One region of the Actinoplanes sp. NPDC026619 genome, then DNA from elsewhere that is predicted to be linked to it. Evidence: riboswitches for the same ligand, from Rfam matches in the RefSeq annotation. Region 1 holds a riboswitch; the other holds the start of a gene.
The links. A riboswitch is a leader RNA that binds a small molecule or an ion and turns the genes downstream of it on or off. The one in region 1 is predicted to bind S-adenosylmethionine.

Region 2: linked by a shared signal. The riboswitch ahead of thrC (threonine synthase) and the one ahead of AB0E90_RS38735 (aminotransferase class V-fold PLP-dependent enzyme) in region 1 are both predicted to bind S-adenosylmethionine.

The regions. Positions count from the first base shown of each region.
Region 1 covers NZ_JBEZYA010000024.1:19,690-25,593, forward strand. The annotation lists gene AB0E90_RS38710 (serine hydrolase) at 1-73, opposite strand, end outside; gene AB0E90_RS38715 (hypothetical protein) at 416-1,255, opposite strand; gene AB0E90_RS38720 (DinB family protein) at 1,298-2,029, opposite strand; gene AB0E90_RS38725 (antibiotic biosynthesis monooxygenase) at 2,105-2,440, opposite strand; gene AB0E90_RS38730 (hypothetical protein) at 2,642-3,469, opposite strand; gene AB0E90_RS38735 (aminotransferase class V-fold PLP-dependent enzyme) at 3,540-4,886, opposite strand; SAM riboswitch class IV at 4,920-5,035, opposite strand; gene AB0E90_RS38740 (CBS domain-containing protein) at 5,391-5,828, opposite strand.
Region 2 covers NZ_JBEZYA010000007.1:230,763-236,666, reverse strand. The annotation lists gene AB0E90_RS17995 (hypothetical protein) at 1-128, opposite strand, end outside; gene AB0E90_RS17990 (GNAT family N-acetyltransferase) at 275-715, shown strand; gene AB0E90_RS17985 (GNAT family N-acetyltransferase) at 684-1,688, opposite strand; gene thrC (threonine synthase) at 1,930-3,210, opposite strand; SAM riboswitch class I at 3,222-3,358, opposite strand; gene AB0E90_RS17975 (ABC transporter permease subunit) at 3,440-4,294, opposite strand; gene AB0E90_RS17970 (alpha/beta fold hydrolase) at 4,291-5,904, opposite strand, start outside.

The DNA of each region.
Region 1 (5,904 bases):
TGGTCAAGGAATAAAGAAGATGCGGACGACCGGCCGACGCCGCCGAGAGGGATGCTGGTGAACACCGGCGCACCGGCGCAGCCCACCGGCAGCCGTGTCGCCCACCGCAGTCGCCCGCGCCCGTCCAGGGCCACGGCGCCGACGAACAGGCCCTGCTCCCGTGCCTGACCCTCGCCGACGTCGTGACCGAGCACAAACGCCTCGACCGGGGTACGGCCGATCGTCGCGATGTCCCGTTCCCGGGCCGCCAGCCCGTCGGTGATCTCGTGGACGTTCCACCGCCAGCCTTTACGGTCGGCCAAGGCGTGCAGGCCCGTCGCCGGCATCACGGCGATGAGCCTCGACAAGAGGGGCTGTCACGGCGGCACCCTACCGGGCCGCCGACAGCTCCGTTTCTTCGATGTGGCTGTCGCCCTTACCGCACCGGCTTGCGAACGGACGTCTCTGGCGTGGCGCCGGCATCGTCGCGGAAGGCCAGACCGGCCGCGTCCATCGCCGTTCGCAGGTGGCGAAGGGCGTAGGGCCCGACGCCGTGCAGTGCCCGCACCTCGCCCTCGCTGAGCTCGGCCACCTGTTCGAGCCGGACCACGCCGCTCGCCGTGAGCGCACGCGTCGCGGCAACGCCGAGGTGTGGCAGCGGGATGCCCGGCTCCGGTTCCGACCGGCCCCGGTCCGACCGCGGATGACCCTCGTGGTCCAGGACGGCGGCGCCGCGCGCCGAGAGCCGGTACCCGATGTCGAGCGATTCGGTCAGGCCGCGCTCCTTCAGCTTTCGCACGTTCAGTTTGAACGACGGGGTGTCTCGCCCCATCCGTTGTGCGAGGTCGGGCGCCCGGGTGGCCGGCAGTTCGTCGATCAGCAGGAGCGTGGCCCGGGTCCACGGCCCGGTCGGCGAGGCGTGGTCGAGCCGGTCCAGCCACCCGACGATCGCGTCGATCTCCGCAGCGTCGGGCACCGCCTCCCGCAGCGCCTGCCGCGGGTCGACACCGGCGTACCGCAGCCCGATCCGATACACCGGCCGGTCCGGGTGCACGCGCTCCAACCCGTGACGGAGCGCGGCCAGCGACGCCGCGCCGGCCCGCCGGGCGTCCGCAGCGGTCAGCGAACTCACCGGCACGGGGTCGACCGACGTGACCTCGATCAGGCCGACCGCGGTACGCATCCGGGTGCCGACCTTGAGCCGTGGCCGTTCCCACCGGCGGAACGCCACCTCGACATCCCCGGCACGGATCGCCTCCAGTTCTACGGGACGCATCTGCACGCCTCCCAGTTCAGCACATGGCCGGCTTCTTCTGGGCTATCGCAAACGAGCGAGATCCCGTCGGATGTAGCGCAGGTGCGCCCATTCCTCCTCCAGGATCACGCGAATGCAGTCACCGACGCTGGGATGCCAGTCACCGCCGCCCCACGGGTTCTCGCGTTCCTCGGCGAGCAGCTCCGTCGTGGCCGTGGCCAGGAAATCGGTCACCAGCCGCTGATGCTCGGCACGCACCGCGAGGATCTCCGCGAAGACCGGCGGTTCCGCGCGGAAGATCGACATGTCGAAGCCCATCTCGTCGGCCCCGGTGAAGATCTGGCCGATCTCGTGGAACGGCTGTTGCACCCGCAGGATCGCGCCGCGGAGCCAGGCGTCGGTCGCCAGGACCAGGTGCCGCAGGGTCTGGGCCAAGGACCACTCGTCCTCGACGTGGGCGTCCACCAGGCCGGGCGGCGTGCCCGCCACCGTCGTCTGCCACGCGGACTGCACGGCGACCCAGCCCTCGCGCAGCCCCTCGAGCGTCTGCGCCTTCTGCAGCTCGCGGCCCGGGAACTGCCGGTTGAGCTCGGCATCCACGAGCGGCACCACGTCGACCCCGTTGACGAAGAGGCTGCCGAAGGACAGGTCGTGGCTGTCGATGTCGAGTCCGTCCACATCGACGCCGCGCATCGTCACACCGCTGACATCGCAGAATCGCAGGGCGGCGCCCTTGAAGCTGGCCTTGACGAAGGTCGCGCCTTCGAACTCCTTCGTGCCGGAATAGGTCGTCATCGCTCCATCATCGCGGCTGGCGGGGACAGTCGTGTGCCACCGACGCCAGTGGCCATATCGGCGTCGTACCGTCGGTCATGACCGCGTCGGACTCGATCCCCCGGCGGGCACATAGGTCCAGACCTCGCTGTGCACCCCGACCGGCGGCGGCGCGGGGTTGCCGCCGCGCTCGGCGGCTGAGCGGTGCCCGTGCGCGAAAGCCGGTGAACTGACCCATGCCTGGAATGCCTCCTCATCACGCCAGCGGGTGACCACGAGCCACGTCGTCCGCTCGTCGGCCGGCTGGAGCAACTCGAAGCCTTCGAAACCGTCCTGGTCATCCACGGCGCCGGCCCGCGCGGCAAAACGGCGTGCCAGCTCGTCGCCGCTGTCTGCCGGCACGGTGATGGCGTTGATCTTGACGATGGTCATGGTCCGAGTCTCTCAGGCCGGCGTCGCCGGCCGGGACGGACCCAGCGGGATACGACCCGGCGCTTTCTGCCCGTGAACGCCCGCCGGGGTCTGATCGCCAAGCTGGAGCGGCTACACCGAGCGGCCCTTGCCGAGCTGGATCGGCTCACCAGACGCAGTTCCCGGCCGGATGATCAACCCGCATGCCCCGGCTTCAGGGCGTCACCTGGATCGGTGCCGCAGGCGCAACGCCAGGGCATATCCCCAGCCGATCAACCCGAGGCCGGTCAACAGCTTGAAGATCATGTACGCCTCCCACGGCGCTCCGGGCACGTCCGGTGGAATCGCCGCTGAGGGGCGGAGCAGTTGTGAGATCGCTGCGGCCGTCGGAAGCGCCAGCAGAGCGCCCCCGGACCAGGCCGGCACGTTCCAGGGCCGGCGACCGACGTGCCGGGCGGTGAACCTCAGCGCCACCCATCCGCCGATCAGCAGCCCGACGATGCCGCCGACCAGCGCCAACTCCCGCACCGCAGTGGGCTCGGGATGCTGGAAGACAATGCCGTCGCCGCCGTACGAAGTGTCGTGGAAGACGGCCATCTCCACGCCGTGACGACGCGCGGTTACGAACTCCACGGTTTGAGCATCGCTGAGCCGTTTGGCACCTGAGTTCGGCAGGATCCGCCAGCCGGTCCGCGCCAGGGTTTCGCGAACCGCCGAGATGTCCGTCACCGGCACTGTCACCAGTGCCGATCCGCCGTCGTACTCGTCGTCGGTGATCAGCAGACTGACCCAGTCAGGCATCCGGTCGCCGAAAGTCACGTCCCACCGCTCGACCTCACCGACCGTAGCCGCCGGTAGTACCTCGCCGACGATCTCCGTCATCTGCTGATCGCTGGGCAGAGGATCGGCGTTCCGCCATCCCACCCATGTGCCGATCGAGGCCAGCGCGCCCGCGAACATGACCGCCACCCAGAGCACCGCGCCCCAGCGCAGCGCTCGGTGCCGCATCTGGTGACCGGCACGGTGCGCGTCCGTGGCGAGAATCGACATGCCGGCACCTTAGATCAACCAGATCTACGCCGAGCTCCATGATCCTGGCGCGTAGATGTCCGCGGTCTTCCTACCTCAGCACTGATTGCAGGGCGGCCAGCAGGCAGTCGATGTCGGCCGGGGTGGTGCCCAAGCCGAAGCTGATGCGCAGCAGGCCGCCATCGCAGCCGTTGTTGCCGGTGGCGCCGGTCAATCGGCGGACCAGCGGGTGGGCGCAGAACAGGCCGGCGCGGACGCCGATGCCGAATTCGTCGGCCAGGCGTGTCGCCACGCCGGACGGGTCGTGGCCCGGGAGCGACAACGATACGATTCCCACACGCTCGCTCCGCGGTCCGAAGATGCTCACCTCGGACACGCCAGTCACATACCGCAAGCCGTCGCGCAGCTGGGTCAGCAGTTGTTGCTCACGGTCGTGCAGCTCGGCTCGGTCGGCCTCGGTCAAGGCCGCACAGACCGCTGCCAAGGACACCGCACCCAGCAGGTTCGGCGTGCCGCCCTCGTGCCTCGCCGGGCCGGCCTGCCAGCGGACGTCGCCGATCGTGTCGCCGACTGCGGCGCTCGCTCCGCCGCCGGCCAGGTAGGGCGGAGCCCCGTCCAGCCAGTCGGCGCGGCCGGCAAGCACGCCTGCGCCGAACGGGGCGTAGAGCTTGTGGCCGGAGAGCGCGACGTAGTCGGCGCCGATCTCGCGCAGGTCGATCGGCCGGTGCGGGGCCAGTTGGGCGGCGTCGACGACGATGCGGGCGCCGTGGGAGTGCGCGACCTCGGCCAAGGCCGTGATCGGCCACAGCTCGCCGGTCACGTTGCTGGCACCGGTCACCGCCAGCAGCACGGGGCGGCGGCCAGCCGGCACGGAGCCACCCAGGCCGGCGGCCGCGAACTGGGAACCACCCACGGCGGCCGACGCGGATCCTGAGTCGCGCACGGCCGTGTAGGCGGAATCACGGGCGGCGGGTGCGGAGACCTGGTCGGCGGCGGACTCGGTGGCGCGGAGGGCGGTTAAGGCGCGGTCGACGGCTGCTACGGCCTCTTCCGGGCTGGTGGGGGCGGGCAGGCGGAGTTGGTTGGGCCAGGGCAGGAGGTTGGCGTGGTGCTCGCCGTCGAAGAGGACGGTGGTGGTGCCTGGCGGGAGGGCGCGGGCCAGCAGGTTCAGCGCGTCCGTGGTGTTGCGGGTGAAGACGACGTGGTCGCTGGGGCGACAGCCGAGGAAGGAGGCGATGACGGCGCGGGCGCGCTCGTATTCCAGGGTGGAGGTCTGCGAGCGGGGGCCGGTGCCGCGGTGCACGCTGCCGTAGCTGGGGAGCAGGGCGTTCACGGCGTCGGCGGCGGCTCGGACGCAGGGCGCGGTGGCGGCGTAGTCGAGGTGCACGAAACCGGCGCCGATGACGTCGAGGTCGGTGGTGTGGACGGCAAGGGACATGGCAGACCTCTGCGAGGATCAGGGACCCAGGAGGGTCCGCGCTTGCCCGCGTCGGTCGACGCCGGGCCCGGTCCTCACCCGGGGCACCCCATCGCGAACGCAAGGGTTGCCGGTCAGCAAGCCGGGGCTACGCGCTGACACTCATGACCTGCCCGACACGTTAGCAGCCACCCACCCGCTTCGCTGACGCATGGGCCGAGTGGTCCAGCCCACACGGCCGGGCCGAGAAACCCCAGTCCAGCAGCGTTGTGCCAGCTCCGGCGGGCCTCCGCCGCACCCCGGCGGGCCGGTCGGCCCGTCAAGGCAGGCCGACGGTCCGAGCGGCGCGCGAGGGGTTCGGTGGGGTCGAGAATCGCCGGCCTCACTCGCTGCTCGATTCGGCGGCCGAAGCACCCGGGCGGAAACGCGTCCGCCGACTGCGAACGCCGGATTCCTTCGGGCGAGGCCAGGCTCGGCTGCCGCCCACCCGGCGGAACGGCATGGTCGCCGGGTGGGTGGTGGGCGTCAGACTCGTTCGCCGGTGATGTAGCCGGTCAGGCTGCTTCGTTCGGCTTCCAGCTCGTCGATGCGGTTCTTCACCACGTCGCCGATGCTCACCACGCCCTTGAGGGCGCCGTTCTCGACCACCGGCACGTGGCGGAAGCGGTTGTCGGTCATCAGGCGCTCTACTTCTTCGATGGGGGCCTCGGGAGCGACCGAGCGCACCTGCACCGTGTGGATGTTCGACACCGGTTCGGTCAGGACGGCGGCGCCTCGGGCGGCCAGGGCGCGCACCACGTCGCGCTCACTGACGATGCCGTCGACGCGGGCGCCGTCGGCTGAGACGATCAGGGCGCCGATCTTGTGTTCGGCCAGGAGGGTCAGCAGCTGGGTCACGTCTGCGGTGGGTTGTACCGTGACGACTCGGTCGCCCTTGACGCGGAGAATGTCGCTGATACGCATCTTTGCTCCCCATCTCGTGCCGGTCCGCGAAAAGCCGCCTGGCGGGCCGCCCAAGGACGGAGTGCCCCGCCACGTT
Region 2 (5,904 bases), on a different contig from region 1:
TCGGCGACGAGGTCCACGGGCGTGCCCGGGTATGGCAACTCGGCCGTCCGCGACTCCGGGTCGAACGGATCGGCGCTCTCCACCACCACGTCCCCGACGAGGTGCAAGACGTCCTCACCGTGGTCCATCGACACACTTTGCCCCAGCAGTCCGGTTATCGGCAACGGGTTGCCGGGGTGGTCCTCGCCGGGGTAGGCAGGACGACGTGGAGAGCTGGCGGGTGCACCGGGTGACAGCGCAGGACGCGGCCCGGGTGCGGGCGCTGCGTCTGGAGATGCTGGCCGACAGCCCGCTCGCCTTCCTGGAGACCCTGGCCACGGCGGCGGCGCGCCCGCACGAGGCCTACCGCCAGCGGATCATCCAGGGGTCGCGTGGCTGCCAGCTCGCGCAGTTCGTGGCCGACCCGGGCAATCGGGCCCGGCTGATCGGGCACGCCGGCGGCACGGTCCTGCCGGACGACCCGAACGAGACGGTCGTCTTCACCGTCTACGTCACCCCGGCCCGGCGCGGCGGCAAGCTGCTGGCCGAGCTGGTCGAGGCGGTGGCCGCCTGGTCACGGGCGTGCGGGCGGGACAGATTGATGCTGGAGGTGGCGGAGGGTAATCACCGCGCCATCCGTGCGTACGAAAAATTGGGTTTCGAGGACACCGGTGAGCGGGTGCCCCACCCGGTCGTGCCGAAGCTCACCGAGCTGCGGATGCGTCGTCGGATCTGACGAGGTCGCGCTGCCAGAGGATGTCCGACTCCACCTCGCGGTAGCCCATCTCCCGATTGATCCGCAGCATGTGCTCGTTCGTCGTGGCATTGAACGTGTCGATCACCTCGACGCCCGGGCAGAACGTCCGGGTGTAGGCGAGATTGGCCAGCTTGATCAACAGCCCGAGCCGATGGCCACGGTGGGCGGGTGCGACCAGGGTGCCGCTCTGCCAGGCATGCGGCCCGCCGTCGGCCATGCAGTTCATCATGGTCCAGGCGACCAGGCGCTCGCCGTGCATCGCGCCGGTGTGGAAGGTGACCCGCCCGCGGGCGACCCGGCTCCGCTCGCCTTCGCGGATCCGCTCGGCGTCGACGACCTCCGGCTCCCAGTCCAGATCGCCGGTCGGCGCCTCCCCGAGGAAGCTGCTGTCGAGCGCCGCGACGTCATCGATGATCTCCTCGGGCGGCACGCCGCTCCACTGGACCAGCCGATAGCCGTCAGCCCGGGTCCAGGCATCGGCCAGCATCGCGGCGTACCGGCCCTGGTCGGCCTCGCGCAGGTCGAGCCGGCTGCGCAGCTCCTCGAGGCCGGCCTGCGCGCCCATCGCGCCGGCGAAGCCCACATTCGACGGCTGCTTGACCGACTGGCCGAGCAGCCGCACCCGCCCCTGCGACCGGGCGCGCTCGACGGCCACCTCATAGAGCTCGCGACCCACCCCGCGCCGCCGGAGCGGTGGCGTCACCAGCAGCTCGACGTGCGCGTTGCCGAGGTTGTCGACCTGCGGGTACATCATCTCGAGGTAGCCGGCCGGCGCACCGTCGAGGCGGGCGAGGAAGTATTCCGAGGTGTGGCCCGCGGGCGGCGTGGTCACCCGGGCCGCGAACACCTCGCGACTCTGGATCGGGAGGTCGGCCCGGTCGTGCGCCATGCAGGCCGAGTCGATCTCATAGGCGTCATCGGGCGACACGAGCGGACCGATAGAGACGGACATGGCCGCCACCCTGCCGGGCAGCGGCCATGAAACCAAACGATTTTGGTCGGGAGGACGAACGCACAGCGCCTCCGGCACTGGGTCGTTGGGCACCTCGAGAGATTGTCGCCAAGCTCGAAGGTGAGGGGCCGCGTACGGCGTCGGCCCTCCCGCAGAGAGCATCCTGCCGACACTGAGATCGGTGCGCAAGTCCTCTGCGGATGGAATCTTCAACTTAAGGCAGAGTAGTGGTTACCGAGAGTTATCCAAGCAGGCCGGCCTCGCGAGCGCCCTTCAGCGACGGTTTGATCCGATGAGTCGGCCCGACCAGCTCGGCCACCGCGTCCAGCGTCTTGAGCCCCTCACCGGTATTGAAGACGACCGTCTCCTTCTCCGGGTCGAGCTTGCCGCTCGCGACCAGCTTCTTGAGCACGGCCACCGTGGTGCCGCCGGCCGTCTCGGCGAAGACGCCGGTCGTCTCGGCCAGTAGCCGGATGCCCTCGCGGATCTCGTCGTCGTCGGCGTAGTCCATCCAGCCACCGGTGCGGCGGACGGCCTCGATCGCGTACGCCCCGGCGGCCGGGTCGCCGATGTTCAGCGACTTGGCGATGCCGGTCGGCTTGACCGGAATGATCTGATCGGTGTCGTTCTGCAACGCCGTCGCGATCGGGTTGCAGCCGGCCGACTGGGCGCCGAACACGGCCCAGCCGCCCTCGGGCGCGGTGACCAGGCCGATCTCGACCAGCTCGGTGAAGGCTTTGTCCACCTTGGTGAGCAGCTCGCCGGAGGCCATCGGGATGACGACCTGGGCCGGGATGCGCCAGCCGAGCTGCTCGGCGACCTCGTAACCGAGCGTCTTGGAGCCCTCGGCGTAGAACGGGCGCACGTTCACGTTGACGAACGCGGTGTCCTCGAACTCGTCGGTCTCGACCAGTTCGCCGCAGAGCCGGTTGACGTCGTCGTAGGAGCCCTCGATGGCGACCAGTTCCCCGCCGTACACCGCGGTGGTGATGATCTTGCCCGGCTCGAGGTCGTGCGGGATGAAGACGATGCTCGGCACACCGGCCCGAGCGGCGTGGGCGGCGACCGAGTTGGCCAGGTTGCCGGTCGAGGCGCAGGCGAAGCGGGTGAAGCCGAGGCCGCGGGCGGCGGTGAGCGCCACCGAGACGACCCGGTCCTTGAACGAGTGGGTCGGGTTGGCCGAGTCGTCCTTGACGAACAGCGGGGCGCGCAGGCCGACGGCGGCGGCCAGGGCGGGCGCGCTGACCAGCGGGGTCAGGCCGGGGTCGAGGGTCACCCGGGTGGCCGGGTCCTGGCCGGCCGGAAGCAGACCGGCGTAACGCCAGATGTTCTGCGGGCCGGCCTCGATCTGCTCACGGGTTACCCGCGCAAGTGCGGCCTGGTCGTAGGCCACCTCGAGCGGGCCGAAACACTCGTAACACGCGTGCTGCGCGACGAGCGGATATTCGGCGCCACAGGCGCGGCAGACGAGGCCGCGGGCCGGGGAATCGGTAACAGTGGGTGTGCTGACGGCAGACGTCATCGAGGCCTTCCCTCTCATCTTTCCCCGGCGGCAATCTGCCGCGGCGAGGACGGAATTAGCACCTGCCGAGCGCGGCCTCTTCTTCGAGACATGCACGGTGGTTGCCGGGGCTTCACAGGGCCGTTCCCTCTGCCCCTCTGGATGAGGTATTCAGTTGTGTTTCCAACACCTTACGTCGGCCTTGGGCCCTCTGCGCCAGCAGAATCCCGAGGTGTGAGCGGCACAACCCCTACGAGGTGATGTCCTTGCGGGTGAAGCGCCAGAACGCCAGCGACCAGAAGACGGTGGCGTAACAGATCGCCGCGATCGCGCCCTTGACCAGGTCATCCACCTGCGCCGGAGTGGAAAGCAGGCCCAGCCAGGCGTCGCTGAAGTGGGTCGGCAGCAGGGTGCGCACGCTGCCCAGCGCGGTGATCTGGTCGAGGATGCTGGAGAGGATCCAGAGCAGCACCGCGCCGCCCACCGCGCCCAGCGCCGCGTCGGTCAGCACCGACAGCAGGAAGGCCAGGCCGGCCACCACCAACATGATCACCGCGAGGTACGCGACGATGCCGGCCAACCGCAGCAGGCCCTCACCGGCCGGGATGGCGGCCGCGATGGTGCTGCCCAGCGGATGCCAGCCGTAGCGCAGGGTGCCGACCAGCAGGCCGGTCCCGGCCAGGATCAGCAGCGCCAGCAGCGAGTAGCCGAGCGCGACCACCAGCTTCACGGCCAGCAGACGGACCCGGGGCACCGGGATGGCCAGCAGGTAGCGCAGGCTGCCCCAGCTGGCCTCGCTGGCCACCGGGTCGCCGCAGAACAGCGCGACCACCACGACCAGCAGGAAGCCGGCCGACACCGCAAGGCAGAACAGCGCGAAGTTCAGGCCGCCCGAGGTGGCCAGGTCGACCAGGCTGCCGAACGCCCCGCCGTTGTTCTCGTCGTCGCCGTTGCCGCCGCCGAACTCGAACGCGACCAGGATGATGATCGGCAGCAGCGCCATGAAGCCGAGCGCGAGCTGGGTCCGCCGCCGCGACGCCTGCCGCCGCACCTCGGCCCAGATCGGCATGGTCGCCGACGCCCGATAGCCCGTTACCGCGCTCATCGGTCTCCACTCCCCCGCGAGTTGTCCCCGACCAGCGCGAGGAAGGCATCTTCAAGTCGCCGGCGCGGGACCACGCGATCCACGTCGACGCCGGCCCGGACCAGCGACGCCACCGCCTCGGAGCGGGACGTGCCGTTCATGTCCACGATCAGCCCGGACGGACCGTCCGGAAGCACCGATCTGACCCCCAGTTTTTCCAAGATCAAAGATGCCGCCGGTACGTCGGAGACCTCGATCTGCACCGAGGGCGACTCCCCGACGATGTCCTCGACCGGCCCGGACGCCACGATCCGGCCCTTGTTGACCACCACCGCGTGCGTGCAGGTCTGCTCCACCTCGGCGAGCAGGTGGCTGGAGACCAGCACCGCCCGCCCGTCGGTGGCGTAGCGCTTGAGCACCCGGCGCATCTCGGCGATCTGCGGCGGGTCGAGGCCGTCGGTCGGCTCGTCCAGCACCAGCAGCTCGGGCAGGCCGAGCATGGCCTGGGCGATGGCCAGCCGCTGGCGCATGCCGTGGCTGTACTTCTTGGTCTTGCGGTGCACCGAGTCGCCCAGGCCGGCGATCCGCAGCGCCTCGTCGAAGTGCGCGTCCGCCTCCGGCCGCCCGGTCGCGAGCCAGTAGGCCTTCAGGTTTTCGTAGCCGCTCAGATGCGGCAGGAAGCCGGGGCCTTCGACCAGCGCGCCCACCCGGGACAGGATCGGCGCGCCCGGCATCAGCCGGTGGCCGAACACCAGCGCGTCGCCGCCGGTCGGCATGGTCAGCCCCATCAGCACCCGCAGCGTGGTCGTCTTGCCCGCGCCGTTCGGCCCGAGCAGGCCCACGACCTGGCCACGCTCCACCGAGAAGCTGACCTCTTCAACAGCGACGAAGCCATCGCCGTACGCCTTCCGCAGCCCCCGAACCACCAGCGGCGTGTCCGCGAAGTCGGAAAGAACCTCGTCGTGCCGCCGGCGCCGCAGGCCGCGCCGCACGAGCAGGACCACCGCGAGACCCAGCGCGATCGCCACCAGCAGGCCGCCCAGCACCCAGCGCCACACCGTCTGCGGGTTGGCGATCGGCGTGCCCACCACGGTCGGCAGGGTGAGTTGGGTGCCGAGCTGGACGGTGTAGGTGATCGGCTTCGCCGGGCTGAGGAACGCCTGGTCACTGGTGGCGACCACGACCCGCACGGTGTGCCCGGAGTCGATCCGCCGGACGATCGCCGGCAGCGTCACGGTGACCGGCTGGGCCGCATCGATCGAGGCCGGCAGGCCGGTGAGCCGGACCGGCGCGACCAGACCGGCGCTGAGCGTCTCGGCGCCCGACTCGTCGACGTCGTAGAGCTTGACGAAGACCGTGGCCTCACCGGTCGGCGACGCCACGCGCAGCTGCACGGCCGGCGCGCCGGCCACCTCGATCGCGCTGGTCACCGGGGTGGATTCGAACGTCGCGTACTGGCCGGGGATGTCGGCGGCGACCCCGCCGAGCAGCTCGCTCAGGCGGCTGCCGGCGCCGGGCAGCGAGGAAAGGGCGGCCGGGTTGCCGTTCGGCGGGTTCGCGACCGGCTGCGCCGGCCCGGCGAGGGAGACCTGGGTGCTTCCGGTTCCGCCGAGGCTTGGGTACGCCTTCGT